3 regions of the Citrobacter pasteurii genome follow, and region 2 is predicted to be linked to each of the others. Evidence: riboswitches for the same ligand, from Rfam matches in the RefSeq annotation. Region 2 holds a riboswitch; each other region holds the start of a gene.
What was found. A riboswitch is a leader RNA that binds a small molecule or an ion and turns the genes downstream of it on or off. The one in region 2 is predicted to bind cobalamin.
Positions count from the first base shown of each region.

Region 1: linked by a shared signal. The riboswitch ahead of I6L54_RS16180 (cobyrinic acid a,c-diamide synthase CobB) and the one ahead of I6L54_RS11980 (ABC transporter substrate-binding protein) in region 2 are both predicted to bind cobalamin.
Region 3: linked by a shared signal. The riboswitch ahead of btuB (TonB-dependent vitamin B12 receptor BtuB) and the one ahead of I6L54_RS11980 (ABC transporter substrate-binding protein) in region 2 are both predicted to bind cobalamin.

Region 1 is NZ_CP077262.1:3,289,164-3,294,312, forward strand. Features, by position in the region: gene cbiB (adenosylcobinamide-phosphate synthase CbiB) at 1-544, opposite strand, end outside; gene I6L54_RS16180 (cobyrinic acid a,c-diamide synthase CobB) at 541-1,920, opposite strand; cobalamin riboswitch at 2,009-2,183, opposite strand; gene pocR (transcriptional regulator PocR) at 2,516-3,427, opposite strand; gene pduF (propanediol diffusion facilitator PduF) at 3,629-4,438, opposite strand; gene pduA (propanediol utilization microcompartment protein PduA) at 4,964-5,149, shown strand, end outside.
Region 2 is NZ_CP077262.1:2,454,348-2,459,496, forward strand. Features, by position in the region: gene I6L54_RS11970 (ABC transporter ATP-binding protein) at 1-107, opposite strand, end outside; gene I6L54_RS11975 (FecCD family ABC transporter permease) at 104-1,168, opposite strand; gene I6L54_RS11980 (ABC transporter substrate-binding protein) at 1,234-2,286, opposite strand; cobalamin riboswitch at 2,498-2,727, opposite strand; gene I6L54_RS11985 (GNAT family N-acetyltransferase) at 2,969-3,484, opposite strand; gene dauA (C4-dicarboxylic acid transporter DauA) at 3,593-5,149, opposite strand, start outside.
Region 3 is NZ_CP077262.1:36,186-41,334, forward strand. Features, by position in the region: rRNA gene I6L54_RS00240 (16S ribosomal RNA) at 1-332, opposite strand, end outside; gene murI (glutamate racemase) at 707-1,558, opposite strand; gene btuB (TonB-dependent vitamin B12 receptor BtuB) at 1,503-3,341, opposite strand; cobalamin riboswitch at 3,407-3,593, opposite strand; gene trmA (tRNA (uridine(54)-C5)-methyltransferase TrmA) at 3,709-4,809, shown strand; gene I6L54_RS00260 (YijD family membrane protein) at 4,855-5,149, opposite strand, start outside.

The DNA of each region.
Region 1 (5,149 bases), 830 kb from region 2:
AATCAAGGGTATTCACCGCTTTGTAGGCCATCGCCAGCGGCGCACCGCCCAGTAAGAGGAAGAACAGCGGCGCAATAATGCCGTCAACGGTGTTCTCTGCTACGGTTTCCACTACGCCGCGATTGATCTGCTGTGGCTGTAGTTGCGAGGTATCACGTCCCACAATCCATGACAGCTTTTCCCTACTGGCGGCCAGGTTACCGGCACGTAGCGGACGTTCTACATCCTGCGCGGCGTTTGCCAGGCAGCGCCCGGCCAGCACGGTGAAAATCATCCAGACCTCAACAACCCAACCAAACCAGGGATGAATTGATTGCGCCAGCGCCAGTACCCCCCAGGACACAGCCCAGGTCAGTCCAACCACTACAATCCACATCACCGCGCCACCGATGCGAAGCGCGCGGTCGCTATGGCAATAACGCCGAATGACTCGCTGGACTACGGAGATAAGGTTGCCGATCCAGCGCACCGGATGCGGCCAGTTCTGCGGATCGCCGATGATAAAATCCAGCAGCCAGGCAATGCACCATGCGAGTATCGTCATAGCGCGTTCCTCGCAGCGGCCAGCCAGTGATTGAGCATTTCGGGGCGCTGGGCAAAATGAACGTGCAGATAACTGGCGAAGGTATTTCCTGCCTGCCAGCCGCCAGACCAGACCTGCAGCGTTCTGCCATCACGCACCTTGCGGCAACTCATCACAGCCGGGATGTCTGGGGTAAAATCGGAATAGTGGAATTCATGCCCGCGCAGGACTTCACCAGTCATTGCCAGCAATGTTTGCTGTGTGGCTTGTGCCTCGCAGTAGCCAAACCGGGTCAGCCGTTTGCCCATCTTGCTGTGCCCAGGAATGATATCCGCCATTAGCCAGCAATCGCCGTTGCTGTCCTCCAGCGAGCTACCGAGATACATCAACCCGCCGCACTCTGCATAAATAGCGACGCCACGCTGATGCGCCGTCCGCAACTGTTCAAGCATCGGGATATTTCCGGCCAGCGCTGCTGCATGTAACTCAGGATATCCGCCTCCTAACCAAATCATCTGACAGTCGGGTAAGCAGGTGTCGTGCAATGGGCTAAAACGGACAATATTGAGCCCCGTGCGCTCCAGCAGCGTAATATTGTCCGGATAGTAAAAGTTGAACGCCTCGTCATCAGCAATGGCCAGCGTTAACCCTGCACCAGCATCTGCAGCAGGCAGTGCGGGCCATTCACCGACAGGAAGGTTGTCTAACGTGCTTAAGGCCAGCAGCGCATCGATATCCAGCGTCTGTTCCAGCATCGCGGCAAAATCCTGCCATGGCTGCTGGTTGATAACTGACTCACGAGCGGTAACTAAACCCAGATGACGCTCAGGGAGCGCGACGCCCTCCATGCGGGGAACATAGCCCAACACAGGCACGGAGCAATAACGCTCAATCGCAACTTTGAGTAGCTGGTAATGCGTTTCGCTGTTAACCCGATTAACAATAACGCCGGCGATGTTCAGGGTGGGATCAAAATGCTGAAACCCCATCACCGTGGCAGCTATCGAAGTGGAAACCGCCTTACCATCAACCAGCAAGATGACCGGGCAACCCAACTGTTTCGCCATCGCGGCGGTGCTGCAGTAGTTTGGGTCGGTACCATAGCCGTCATACAACCCCATAACACCTTCGATAACGGCAATATCCGCGTGCTGCATCTGCTCGCAAAATAAAGCATTAAGTGTAGAGGTGGGTAGCATGAAGCTATCAAGATTACGGGAAGCCGTGCCGCACACCGCGGTATGCCAGCCAGTATCAAGATAATCAGGACCGACTTTGCATGGCTGGACGCGTAAACCGCGCTTTTTCATCAGGCTCAACAAGCCCAGCGTCACCGTGGTTTTGCCACAGCCGCTACCGGTACCTGCAAGAACAAATGCGTGAAAACTGGCCGCCATACCCTGATCCTGTTCAGGGTGGTAGGGGTGTATAGATACCCAGTCTCTCGACTGTATGCATCTGCGCAACCCACTTCCCACCGAAGTTGTTGGTAGTCACCGACAGGCAGGTCTTCTGGCTTAGCGTCGTCCTCGCCCGTCCTTCCCAATCTTGCGATCAGTGGTCTATACGGGGTCGTCAGCATCACAGCAGCGGGGGCTGCGGGGGATTCTCACCCCCTTCCCTACCACAAATGTGGCAAACCTGTCAGTTCAGGAGCCGATTTAATTTGGCTCTGTGTCTTGAGGCAAATTCACGACCTCATGACAATAATTCAATTTAATATCTTGCCGGGTACATTCAACCAATGTTATGGCCTCAACCCGTTTATTCATATGTTCATTTTTTGAATGAAAGCGTCATTAAAGAATAAAGAAAGTCTTTCATACAGACACTGTATCTCATCACAAAAATAAAAACTGGTGCAGTTTATCCCTCAAATACTATTATTTTGTTGCGCTACGACAATTTATTGACTGCTGTAGTTATTTTTCATTTTATAATGACTGACATAGCGTACGATATCAAAAATCGGCAATAGCAAATTATTGCTATTTAAGCTGTCTCTTCAGATGAGATGACATTTATTTGCTGACGGAAAGCCTGCGGCGTAACCTGGTACGTTTGACGGAAAACTTTGCAAAAATAACTGGTTTGTGAGAAGCCTAAATTTCGCGCAATACTGGCAATGCTCCAGTCGCTATGACAAAGCAACTCTTTGGCACTCGCCATTCGCTGTTGATTTACCCATGCGTTAAATCCTATCCCCTGATATTTTTTGAACAATTTGCTGAAATAGTAAGGACTGAGATAAACGTGAGAGGCAACATCTTCCAGACGCAGTTCGTCTGATAAATGCGCATCAATATAACGTAAGGCTTTCTTCATTTTACTGTCATGAGGGTTCGGACTACGATTAGCCCGCACCGGCTCTGACTGTTGCGGATTGTCTTTGATCACGACGAAATTCAGTTGTTTTTTAAGACAATTTTCTACAATGAGCTTTAGCAAATCCGCGGAAGCAATAACCCGCGAATAGTCCATTTCCGGTACATTACGAAATTCACTCACCAGTTCGGGATCGGCTTGCCAACGATCGTCCACGTTCAGAATATCCACCAGCCCCACGTCATTGCTTAGGCGCACCTGACCACATAAGACAAACCCAACCAGATGTCCCGCAATGACCAGCGGAATGGAAAAATCGGTAAGTCCGGCATGACAACGATAGATGCAGGGTTGATCGGATTTAGACGCTTCCAGCCCTCCGCAGCGGTCGCTCATACGACAACGGGTGCTGTGTTGAGGATGCTGGCGCATCAACTGGCAAAAAGGGGTGAAATTAAAAAGCTCAGAAATTTCATCACCGTGAATATTGACAACCACAACAGCCAGACTGGTGGCCTGCGCAAAATCCTGTGCGATTTTATTAATGAGTTCTGAGTTCAGGGCACTCGCAGAAATCATGATAAAACCTCTCAGTTAATTTATTGTTATAAATAAAACATATTATTTACATTCATTTTCATCCTGCCATCCTGAGCATTGATGAAAGTCATTAGCGAACATAACAAAAGTCTCCCATTCTTGGGAGACTTTTTCAGCGGTTCAGGAAACCGGATCACGAAAACAGTTTTTGCCTTTCAAAAATAAACTTCTTCCGTGAACCTAGCTCTCATTTTCCTCCAGCTTACACGTATTACACGGTAAATTTTTGCCAATAAAATAACGATAAATTGCTGCGCCCGCGCAGGCGCCGATGATGGGAGCCACAATCGGAACAATGAAGTAAGGGATATCACGCCCCCCGGTCATCGCGACATCTCCCCATCCGGCCATCCATGCAAACAATTTAGGACCAAAATCACGCGCCGGATTCATTGCAAATCCGGTGAGCGGGCCGGTGGATGCGCCGATAACCGCAACCAGAATACCAATCAGCAATGGCGCCAACGGACCTTTAGGAACACCGTTACCGTCGTCAGTCAGCGCCATGATCATCCCCATCAGAATCGAGGTAATCACCACTTCAACCAGCGCAGCCTGCCAGACACTGAGCGCGGCAGCAGGATAAGTACTAAATATGCTGGCAAGCTGCAGGCTTTCAAGACTTCCGCGTACCATCTGGTGGGCGGTTTCGTACTCGATAAACAAACTGCCATACAACAAATAGGCGAGCAGAGCGCCACCAAAGGCACCAGCCACCTGAGCAATGCAGTACGGCAACACTTTACGGCCAGGAAAACAGGCAAACAGCCACAGTGCGATGGTGATAGCGGGATTGAGATGTGCACCTGAGATCCCTGCTGTCAGATAAACTGCCAGAGAGATCCCCAGTCCCCATATAATGCAGATCTCCCATAACCCTAAACTGGCACCGGCTACTTTCAGGGCGCTCAGGCATCCAATGCCAAAAAACAAAAACAGCCCGGTACCCAAAAACTCAGCAATGCATTGCGCTTTTAGTGAATCGTTCATTGTGACACCTTCTAAGCAGAGTTCGTGTCTTTACCAGCGGACTCCTTGCTGGCAAGTAGAATACTTCGAGGCTTACTATAAAAAGCCATGTCGGCAAATTGTTGGCAATCTGCGGGCGGTATGACTTTTAAAATCGTGTTGCGATAGCAAATTCTTGCCATCACTTTTATTAAACAAAGCCAGGTGACGGGGGATACCTCTATTATTTGTAGATTTTAGAAATAATAAAATATTGCCAATAGCATAATCATGTTTTCAGATAACCGTCACAAATTCATTTTCACCGCATAGCAAATGATATTTCACCTGTCACGTCTAAAAGTGTAAATCTGGAATTAACATAACCAAATAATCACATCAACAAATCAAAAAACAATCAATAAAAACAATACAATAAAATAAACAACAGCAATTTTATATCACCAGAACCTCACTATTTTTTCACTCATACTTTCAAGTCAGCCATTCTTTTTCCTCGCTTCTTTTTATAGTCATGAAAATCGGGACAACCCAGGCGAGGTCTTTATGCAACAAGAAGCGTTAGGAATGGTAGAAACCAAAGGCTTAACTGCAGCCATAGAGGCCGCAGATGCAATGGTGAAGTCAGCCAATGTAATGCTGGTCGGCTACGAAAAAATTGGTTCGGGGCTGGTAACAGTCATTGTCCGCGGCGATGTCGGCGCAGTCAAAGCAGCAACAGATGCTGGTGCC
Region 2 (5,149 bases):
CCGACAAACTCGCCGCGCGAGACCTGAAAAGAGACATCATTGACGATGGCTTTGCCTTTGACTTCCCAGTACAGATGCTGGGCGTTTACCACAGGATTAGCGGTCATTTCCCCGGATTCCCTCGTATCAAAATGATGGCAAATGCAGGTGCGCCGACCAGTGCGGTAATCACGCCGATCGGCAAGACCTGTCCTGGAAGTAAGGTGCGTGAAATAACATCCGCGACGATGAGGAAAATGGCGCCAATAAGTGCGCTGACGGGCAATAGGCGATGGTGCTGATTTCCCACCAGTAATCGCGCAGCATGGGGAATGACCAGTCCGACAAAGCCAATAGCGCCGACGATTGACACCATGATGGCCGTCATCCCTGTCACGGCGGCAATCAGTACGCCACGGGTGCGTTTTACGGGAATGCCCAGCGATGCCGCCGATTCCGCGCCAAACGAGAAAGCATCCAGGTGGCGGGCATAGCAAAAGCAAACGATGATGCCTATCAGCGCAGTAGGGATTGCCAGCACGACATCCGGCCAGCGTACCCCACTGAGATTGCCCAGCAGCCAGAACATGATGCCTCTAGCCTGTTCGGCATTGGCTGAACGCGTAATGATGAGCGAGGTAATGGCATTGAAGAGCTGCGAACTGGCAATCCCGGCGAGAATGATTTGCGTGGTGGCCGAGCCGCTTTTGCCCCTTGCCGCCATCGCCAATAGCGCGACAAACAGAAATGCCGTCAGCGCGCCAATAAACGCGCCAAGCGACATGGAAATGATCCCTGCGCCAAGTCCGGTCAGGGCGATGAGCACCGCGCCCGTTGAGGCTCCGGCAGAAATACCCAGCAGGTAAGGTTCGGCCAGCGCATTGCGCAGCAACGACTGGAGAACCACGCCTGAAACCGCCAGACAGGCTCCGCAGCAGGCGGAAACCAGCGCACGGGTCAGGCGGTAGTTCCAGATAATCCCGGCATCAAGCGCATCCACCGCATACTGTGTATCAAACAAGCGGTTTGCCAGCGTATGGCTGACATGCCGCCACGGGATAACCGTCTCACCGATTGAAATGCCCGCCAGAAGGACGCCGAACATCACCATGCTGACCCACAGCGTGTGGAACAGCGTCCGGCTGGCAAGTTGGCTCATGGCATGACGCGTCCTGCGTAATTCGCTCATTGTTTACGACTTCCCGGAATACGAAAGGGCGCTATGCCCGCATAAGGCATAACGCGCGACGAGAGTTAGTGAGTCGTCTGAGGGTGCGCCAGACCATATTGCACCAGCGCATCGGCGAGTTTTTCCAGCCCGTCAATGGTTCTGATACCCGCGTTCATGGTCTGCACGTCGATCACCGGCAGGTGGTTTTCTTTCACTGCCGGGATCAGGCGGGTAACAGGATCGGACGTGAGGTATTCCATTTTGACTTTCCAGTCATCGGCCGGGAAGCGGCGACGGCCCATCTCGCCGAGGACGATGACCGATGGGTTGGCTTTGGCAATGGTTTCCCAACCTACCGTTGGCCACTCTTCAGCGGAATCAATGACATTTTTCACCCCAAGAGATTGCGCTATCCACGCCGCGGGACCAAATTTCCCGGCGACATAAGGGTCAAGCTGCAGGTCGGCGCTGGAGAACCAAAAGACGGCAGATACGTGGTTGTCCATACCGGCAATCTTAGCTTTCGCGGCGGCTTCACGTGCTTTCAGGCTGGCAATCAGCTCATCGCCTTTGTCCTGTACATCAAAAATTTTCGCCAGGTCGGCAATTTCCTGATAGACCATGGCGATATCAAACATGCTCTTACGCACGCCGTCACCGCCGTCTTCGTTGTCTTTAGCGCAGTCGGCTGGGGCGGTATAAACCGGAACGTGTAATTCGCTAAATTGTTCGTAAGAAGCAACTGTGCCCGCAGGGCCAATCTGCCATTCAAACTGACTGGCCACCAGATCCGGTTTTTTCGCAATAATCCCTTCGAAACTCGGGATGTTTTGCGCAATGACCGCAATCTTGTCATTCGCCGCTTTGTATTGTTCAGGTACCGGGCTAAACCACAGTGATGTCCCAACAACACGATCGGCCAGACCCAGGGAATAGAGGATTTCAGTACTGTTTTGTCCAACGGTAGTCACGCGTTTTGGCGCATGATTAAACGTAATATCCCTACCACAGTTTTTGATCGTTAGTGGATATTCTGTTTTAGCCGCAGAAGCCATATTGCTGGTCAGGAAGAGTGCTGCGCCAGTCAGTGCCAGAAGTGAAAGTTTGCAATAAGCAGAGGTTAATTTTGCGTGCATTAGCGTTGTCCCGTTCATGCCAGAATCTGAACGTCTGGTCATGGTTCATTTCGTTCCATAAATTCGGGACAGGCACATGACGATAGATGACATCTAATCGTGAACTGCGGGCAAGATAATATGAAAATAAAACATATTGTTGCCAATTTGTTCAGAAATTATATTACTCATTCGTCAAATAAATCACCCCATGGACCATCCCGTCCACTCAATGTATACAACCTTGACAGCAGGTCTCCTGGCTCGCGGCAATCTGAATATCGGCCTTCCCATAAATGCGTTCTTTACAGTGACCTGTCGTGGATAATCCACGACACAGTGATATTCAGTTTCCGCTTACAGTTGCGGGGGCAGCTATGGCATAAGATTAAAATAATCCGCACCATATTCCGTTTCAAAATGATAAATAGATTCTGAAATACTGTCGGTGGGGACTTTATCGGTATCGAATAGCTCCGTCAACCGCTTGAATAAGTAGGGTTGATGCCGCTTTTTGTTTTTAATTCAATAAAATCAATTTGTTGCTTTTGTGCTTGTGACATTAATTATGTGGAAAGCACAAAAGTCGATAAACTAAATGAGAATTGTTTGATGTTGATCAATTAATGTTTTCTTTGCCGGGCTGACCACGATTAATAGCGAAATTTACTGTGATATTTAATTATTTGCGCGGCGTCACATTTTATTGATGTTTTTCCATGTGCACGATTTGCTGCTCGCCACCTTCATCAAAATAGACGGTAAAGTGATTTCGCAACCAGAATTGATAGCCACCAGGTAAAAAATGGTGGGTGTGCAGATAGCGTGTTTTATATTGTTGCTGGTCGCAAAATTGTTCCGCCAGCAGAACAAGTTGACTGCCTATGCCTTGCCGACGATATTCCTGTGCGACGTAGCAGCGACAAATTTCCGCGGTTGAGGATAATTGATAGCGTCCACGCAGTGCCGGTATTCGGTCATCGTACTGGCAAACCGCCAGCGTAGCGATAAGTTGCTGTCGGTTATTCCATGCGCCGAGCAACCGATTTCGCGGTTGATGGAGGTAGTGTGAGCGCAGATTTAATACATCTGCATGCGGTTCAGGTGCTGGTCGGTTAGCGTTAAAATAGAGATTTAAATGGTGGATAATAAACGACTGAACGGACGAAATATCATCCTCAGTTATTTCACGGAATATAAATGCAGTATCAGCGTTCATCGTTGCAGATATCATCAGAACAAGGGAAACTGGATAATAGCAACTCAGACGCGTTTACAGAAGAGAAGTGTTACCGGCAAGCCTGCGCAAGCCGGTAACATAGTATGATTAAATATCTGCCAGCGCGGCATCACGGTTCGGGAAGAACGCCAGACGACCAGGAATGGGTTGGATACCCGCGCGCGCCATGGTGCGTAGCGGCTGGAACTCCAGATTACTGATACGCAGCTCACAACCCTCCGGCAGGCGTTTAACAAAACGCTGGAAGGCGTCCAGACCGCCGGCATCCAGCACCGGTACTGCGTCCCACTTCAGCACCACAATGCGTTTGCCTTCAAGGCGAGATTCGAGATCGGTAAAGAGTCCCTCTGCTGCGGCAAAGAAAAGCGGGCCAATAACGCGTAGTACCAGTACATCGTTTGGTACGTCTACGTTGACCGGAGCCAGACGCGTCATGCGTGCAATACGGCGCATAAACAGCAGCGAAGCGAGAACAATACCGACGCTGATGGCGATAACCATATCGAACAGCACCGTCAAAGACATACACATCAGCATGACGATGATGTCGTCTTTTGGCGCGTGGCGCAGCAGATCCACAACTTTATGCGCTTCGCTCATGTTCCATGCCACCATCAGTAGCAGGGCAGCCATCGCCGAAAGGGGTAGCCAGGAGAGCAGCGGTGCCAGAACCAGCAGGGCGAGGATCACCAGAATCGCGTGAATGACCGCAGAAATTGGCGACGTTGCGCCGGCACGAACGTTAGCTGCTGAACGGGCAATCGCGGCGGTGGCGGTAATACCACCAAAGAATGGGGCGACAATATTACCCAGACCCTGACCAATCAGTTCGCTATTGGCTTTATGCTTGGTGCCGGTCATCCCATCGAGGACGACGGCGCACAGCAGAGATTCGATTGCCCCGAGCATTGCCATCGAGAAGGCTGCCGGTAACAGCGCCTGTAACGAGCTCCAGCTCAGGGTAAAGTTTGACTCCGGCATATTCCACGGTAAAACCAGCTGCGGCAGCAGCTGTGGGATACCATTGCCCTGTGAGCCGTCAGCCAGAATATAGTGGAACTGAGATCCGATGGTGGCGACATGGCCGCCAGTCAGGTTCACGATACCCATTACCGCACAGCCTGCCAGTAGTGCTGGAAGGTGGCCCGGTAATCGGATACCCAGACGCGGCCAGACAATCAGGATCCCCAGCGTTACCACGCCAATCGCAGCATCACCCACGTTGATGGTTGGCAGGGCCATAAACAGCGCGCCAACCTTCTGCAAATAGTGCTCTGGCACATGAGCCATCTGCAGGCCAAGAAAATCTTTAATCTGCATGGTACCGATGGTGATACCAATACCTGAGGTAAAACCTAACGTAACGGACACCGGAATATATTCGATCAGGCGGCCAAAGCGAGCGAGGCCGAAGAGGATCAGGAATATCCCGGACATGAGCGTGGCGACCAGCAGACCTGCCAGCCCAAACTGTTGCGACACCGGATACAGAATCACCACGAAGGCGGCGGTGGGGCCTGATACGCTAAAGCGTGAGCCCCCGGTGAGGGCAATAACAATCCCAGCCACGGCTGAGGTATACAAGCCGTACTGTGGTGCAACGCCACTACCGATTGCCAGCGCCATCGCCAGTGGGATGGCAAT
Region 3 (5,149 bases), 2.4 Mb from region 2:
CCGTGTCTCAGTTCCAGTGTGGCTGGTCATCCTCTCAGACCAGCTAGGGATCGTCGCCTAGGTGAGCCGTTACCCCACCTACTAGCTAATCCCATCTGGGCACATCCGATGGCAAGAGGCCCGAAGGTCCCCCTCTTTGGTCTTGCGACGTTATGCGGTATTAGCTACCGTTTCCAGTAGTTATCCCCCTCCATCGGGCAGTTTCCCAGACATTACTCACCCGTCCGCCACTCGTCACCCAAGGAGCAAGCTCCTCTGTGCTACCGTTCGACTTGCATGTGTTAGGCCTGCCGCCAGCGTTCAATCTGAGCCATGATCAAACTCTTCAATTTAAGTTTGATGCTCGTGAATTAAACTTCGTAATGAATTACGTGTTCACTCAGAGACTTGGTATTCATTTTTCGTCTTGCGACGTTAAGAATCCGTATCTTCGAGTGCCCACACAGATTGTCTGATAAATTGTTAAAGAGCAGTGCCGCTTCGCTTTTTCTCAGCGGCGCGGGGTGTGCATAATACGCCATCCCGCCACGAAGTCAAGCATTTAATTTCGCTTTCTTCGCCGGAGTTCTCAGTGGAACCCCGCTGACCCGGCGGCTTGCGTGCCGTTGTTCCGTGTCAGTGGAGGCGCATTATAGGGAGTTATTTCAGACTGACAAGGGGAAATTTAAAATAATTTTCCGAGTGCATACTTTTTCACCAAAAAAGACTAAATCGCCAGTTTTTCGAGCGTTTTGAAGCCATAGCGCTGCAACACTGGCAATAGTTGTTCGGCCTCTGTTGTCATTGCCATGCAGAATGCCACATTCTCATCGGCCGATTTTGCATCTGGCGCTTCATGTTCTAATAACCAGGCCGTTCGACGCGCAATCGCGGCACCAGAATCCACCAGTCGCGTCCCTTCCGGGAGGACTTGTAATAGCTCCTCCTGTAATAGAGGGAAATGCGTACATCCGAGTACGACCGTGTCCGGTGGCTCCGACATCCGCAACCACGGGCGCAGAATACGGCGCAGATCTTCCAGCGAGACAGGTTCTCCGTGCAGCTTCGCTTCTGCCAGCTCCACCAACTCAGCGGATCCCAACATCGCTATCTGACACTCGTTAGCAAAGCGCGCAATCAATTCGTGTGTGTACGAGCGTTTCACCGTCGCGCGCGTCGCCAGTAGCCCTACAATACCATTCGCCGTGAGCCGCGCCGCGGGTTTAATCGCAGGCACCACACCGACAACCGGAAAAGCGAACTTTTCACGTAATGCCGGGAGTGACACCGTGCTGGCGGTATTGCATGCGATAACCGCAAGCGCGAGGGGATAGCGTTGCTGAACTGCAGTCACAATCTCAACGACACGCTCAACGATAAACTCTTCGCTTTTCTCACCATAAGGAAAGGCGACGTTATCGAAAGCATATATATAGTGGAGATCCGGCAGAAGATTCCGGATCTCATTGTAGACCGACAACCCACCGACGCCGGAATCAAACACCAGCACGGTGGGACGTGAATCAGAAGGTGTAGCTGCCAGACAAGGTGTATTCCCGTCCTGCAGTTGGGTAGCCATAAACTGTCTCGTAATCTTTATCGAACAGGTTGGCGATTTTACCACGAACTGTCAGCTGTGAGGTGATCGGATATGACACAGCCAGATCCCACAAACTCACACCGCCCATTTTTACCGGTTGATAAGTAACGTAGTCCGTATCGTATCGCGTCCCCAGATATTGATATGTCAGGCCCCAGTCAAAATCATAGACCTGCCAGTCGAGTTGGTATTTCACCTGCTGTTTAGAACGACGAGCCAGTGGCTCGTTGGTAATCGCATTACGCGAATCTACGTAGTCGTAGCTAAGCGTATGCGCCAACGGCCCGGTGTCGAAGTTTGCAGTCGCTTCGATACCTTTAATACGCACTTTGCCTTCGTTGTAGTACTTCTGAGTGTGGGTGTTGTAGTCGATCATGTCATCGATATCGTTGCGATACCCTGACACGCGCCAGTTAACACCTGATGTTAACCCTTCAAACGCCCCTTCCCACTGCTTACTCTCTTCGGGATCAAGGTTTGCATTGCCGTAATAGCCATGCAACTGCCCCAGATTTGGCGCTTTGTAAGATGTGCCATAGGAGGCAATGAAACGATAGCCTTCGATAAACTCCCATCCAGCGCTGGTTTGCCATGTACCATGACGACCAAACTCGGAGTTATCATCACTACGTGCCGCACCTTCGAAGGTGAAGTCACCAAGCTGCTGCAATCCCGTCAAATAGAGGCCAGTATTACGTTGGTCGTAACCGTCCGTAACATACCCAGTGCCTGGCTCCGTAGTTTGCTTTTGCCAGTCCACGCCTGCACCAATGTTACCGTGGCCAACAACTATGCTGTTTGACCACTGAACATTATATTGCTTCATCTCATCCAGCGTGGCCGAGGAATCATAGCGGCCATAGTTCGGATCATAGTTGTAGTCTTTACTGTGGCTGTAGCTCGAAACCAGTTGTGACTGAATAAGCTCGCCATTAAAACGTAACCCAGCGTCCCAGCTCTGGCTATAAAGCTGCCGGGTATCAAGTAGCGCCGAGCCAGGAGAATAATACGAGTCATAATCTGTGCGGTTATCATAACCATAACCACGAACGAACCCGCTCCATGTCTCGGAGAAGTTGTGCTCCAGTGCGCCATACAGCGTCTTGCTTAAGAAACCGTCTTTATCCGGTTGAGCTTGTGCACCAGTGCTACCGTAGGCCACAACATCGAAGCCTTTGGTGTAGGCATAATCGCCCATCAACGTGACACGCGTATTTTCGCCAAGCTGTTGTTGGGTTGCGATATCGTAATTTTGATACCCATTGCTTCCCACGCCGGCAGTCAGTTCCGTCCCTGGTTTTTCGCGCGTAGTAATGATATTCACCACGCCACCAATCGCATCCGAACCATATATAGCGGAACGCGGCCCGCGGATATACTCAATACGTTGCACCAGCGATACCGGGAACTGGCTAAGATCGGCCGAGCCGCTCACCCCCGCTAAATTAAGACGTACACCGTCTATCAACACCAGAACATGGCTGGCGTTAGTGCCACGAATAAAAATAGACGAGTTCTGTCCCATACCGCCGCTTTGTGCAATATCAACACCAGGCAAACGACGCAGTACATCGTTTACCGAGGTAGATTGCCAGCGATCAATGTCCTGACGTGTAACGACGGTGATGGGTGCAAGTACTGCACTTAGGGGCTGCTGAAAACGGTTGGCAGTAACGACGAGAGTATCTGGGCTAGCATCCTGCGCCCAACCAGAAGATGCCGCGACGGAAAGCGCCGTCAACAGCAACGATTTTTTAATCATTGTAAAGCATCCACAATATAAGAAGGATGCCGCAGGTCCCACCGATAGTACGCGATGATGAAAACCAGATGCGACGTTAGCCGGCAGGTCTTCGGGCTTGGAGGCGACTTAAAGAGACGATGACTTCCCGCGGCAAGCCGCAGTGTCTGCACCAGGTGCGCTCATCTCTTACCTTCCTTACCGCTGCGCGTCAGCTCCAGATTTACACTGGATTCCCTTTTAACTCACAGGACCGGAAAACGGATGCTACAGTTTGTTACAACCTGGTGTCCAGACCGCGTATCACATTATCGGAAATCATCAATGACTGGACATCTGTTGAGCAATCCCTACAATCCCCGCGTACTTTTATTTTTCAGGACGCATCATGACCCCCGAACACCTTCCGACAGAACAGTACGACGCCCAGTTAGCTGAGAAAGTAGTGCGTCTGCAGAGCTTAATGACGCCATTTTATGCACAGGCTCCGGAAGTGTTTCGCTCACCGGTCAGCCATTACCGTATGCGCGCCGAATTCCGTCTGTGGCATGACGGTGATGACCTGTACCACATCATGTTCGACAGCCAGACCAAAAGCCGTATTCGCGTCGACAGCTTTCCGGCAGCCAGCGAGCTTATCAACACGCTGATGACGGCAATGATCGACGGCGTTCGCAACAACCACGTCCTGCGCCACAAACTGTTTCAGATTGATTACCTCACAACCCTGAGCGATCAGGCGGTGGTATCGATGCTGTACCATAAAAAGCTGGATGATGAATGGCGTAAGGAAGCCGAAGCGCTGCGAGATGCGCTGCGGGCGCAAAACCTGAATGTGCATCTGATTGGTCGGGCCACCAAAACCAAAATCGAGCTGGACCAGGACTACATTGACGAACGCTTGCCGGTTGCAGGCAAAGAGATTATCTACCGCCAGGTTGAGAACAGTTTTACCCAACCAAATGCCGCAATGAATATCCAGATGCTGGAATGGGCAATTGATGTCACCAGAGGATCAAAAGGCGACCTGCTTGAGCTGTACTGCGGTAATGGCAACTTCTCGTTAGCTCTGGCGCAAAACTTCAACCGCGTACTGGCCACTGAAATCGCCAAACCGTCCGTGGCAGCTGCGCAGTACAACATCGCGGCTAACCATATTGATAATGTACAAATTATCCGCATGGCGGCTGAAGAGTTTACTCAGGCGATGAACGGGGTTCGCGAGTTCAACCGTTTGCAGGGAATCGATCTGAAGAGTTACCAGTGTGAAACCATTTTCGTTGACCCACCGCGCAGCGGTCTGGATAGCGAAACGGAGAAAATGGTGCAGGCGTATCCGCGTATTCTGTATATCTCCTGCAATCCGGAGACATTGTGTAAGAACCTGGAAACGTTAAGCCAGACGCACAATGTTTCACGCCTGGCTCTGTTCGATCAGTTCCCGTATACGCACCATATGGAGTGCGGAGTGTTACTGACCGCAAAATAAGTGATGACCTGGCCGGGGGCGCTTCGCTTGCCCGGCCGACAAAAATTACTCCACAATTTCCTGCTTACGATTACGCACTTTAAAACCGATCCAGAACACCAGAATCACCGACAGTACCGCCGGGAAGAAGTTAGAGCCAATATCCGGGTATTCAGCGCGAACCACGGTGCTGTACAACAGAACACCGAGAATAAAACAGGCGGCAGCCAGGCCCGGCAGCCCCACAGGCATGGTGCGGTTCTGATAGCGTTGATGCAGACAATAAACCGTCAGCACCAGCGAAATAATCGGGAATACTGAGAATGGCACAATGGAGCTAAACAGCGCCGCAAATGTGCCA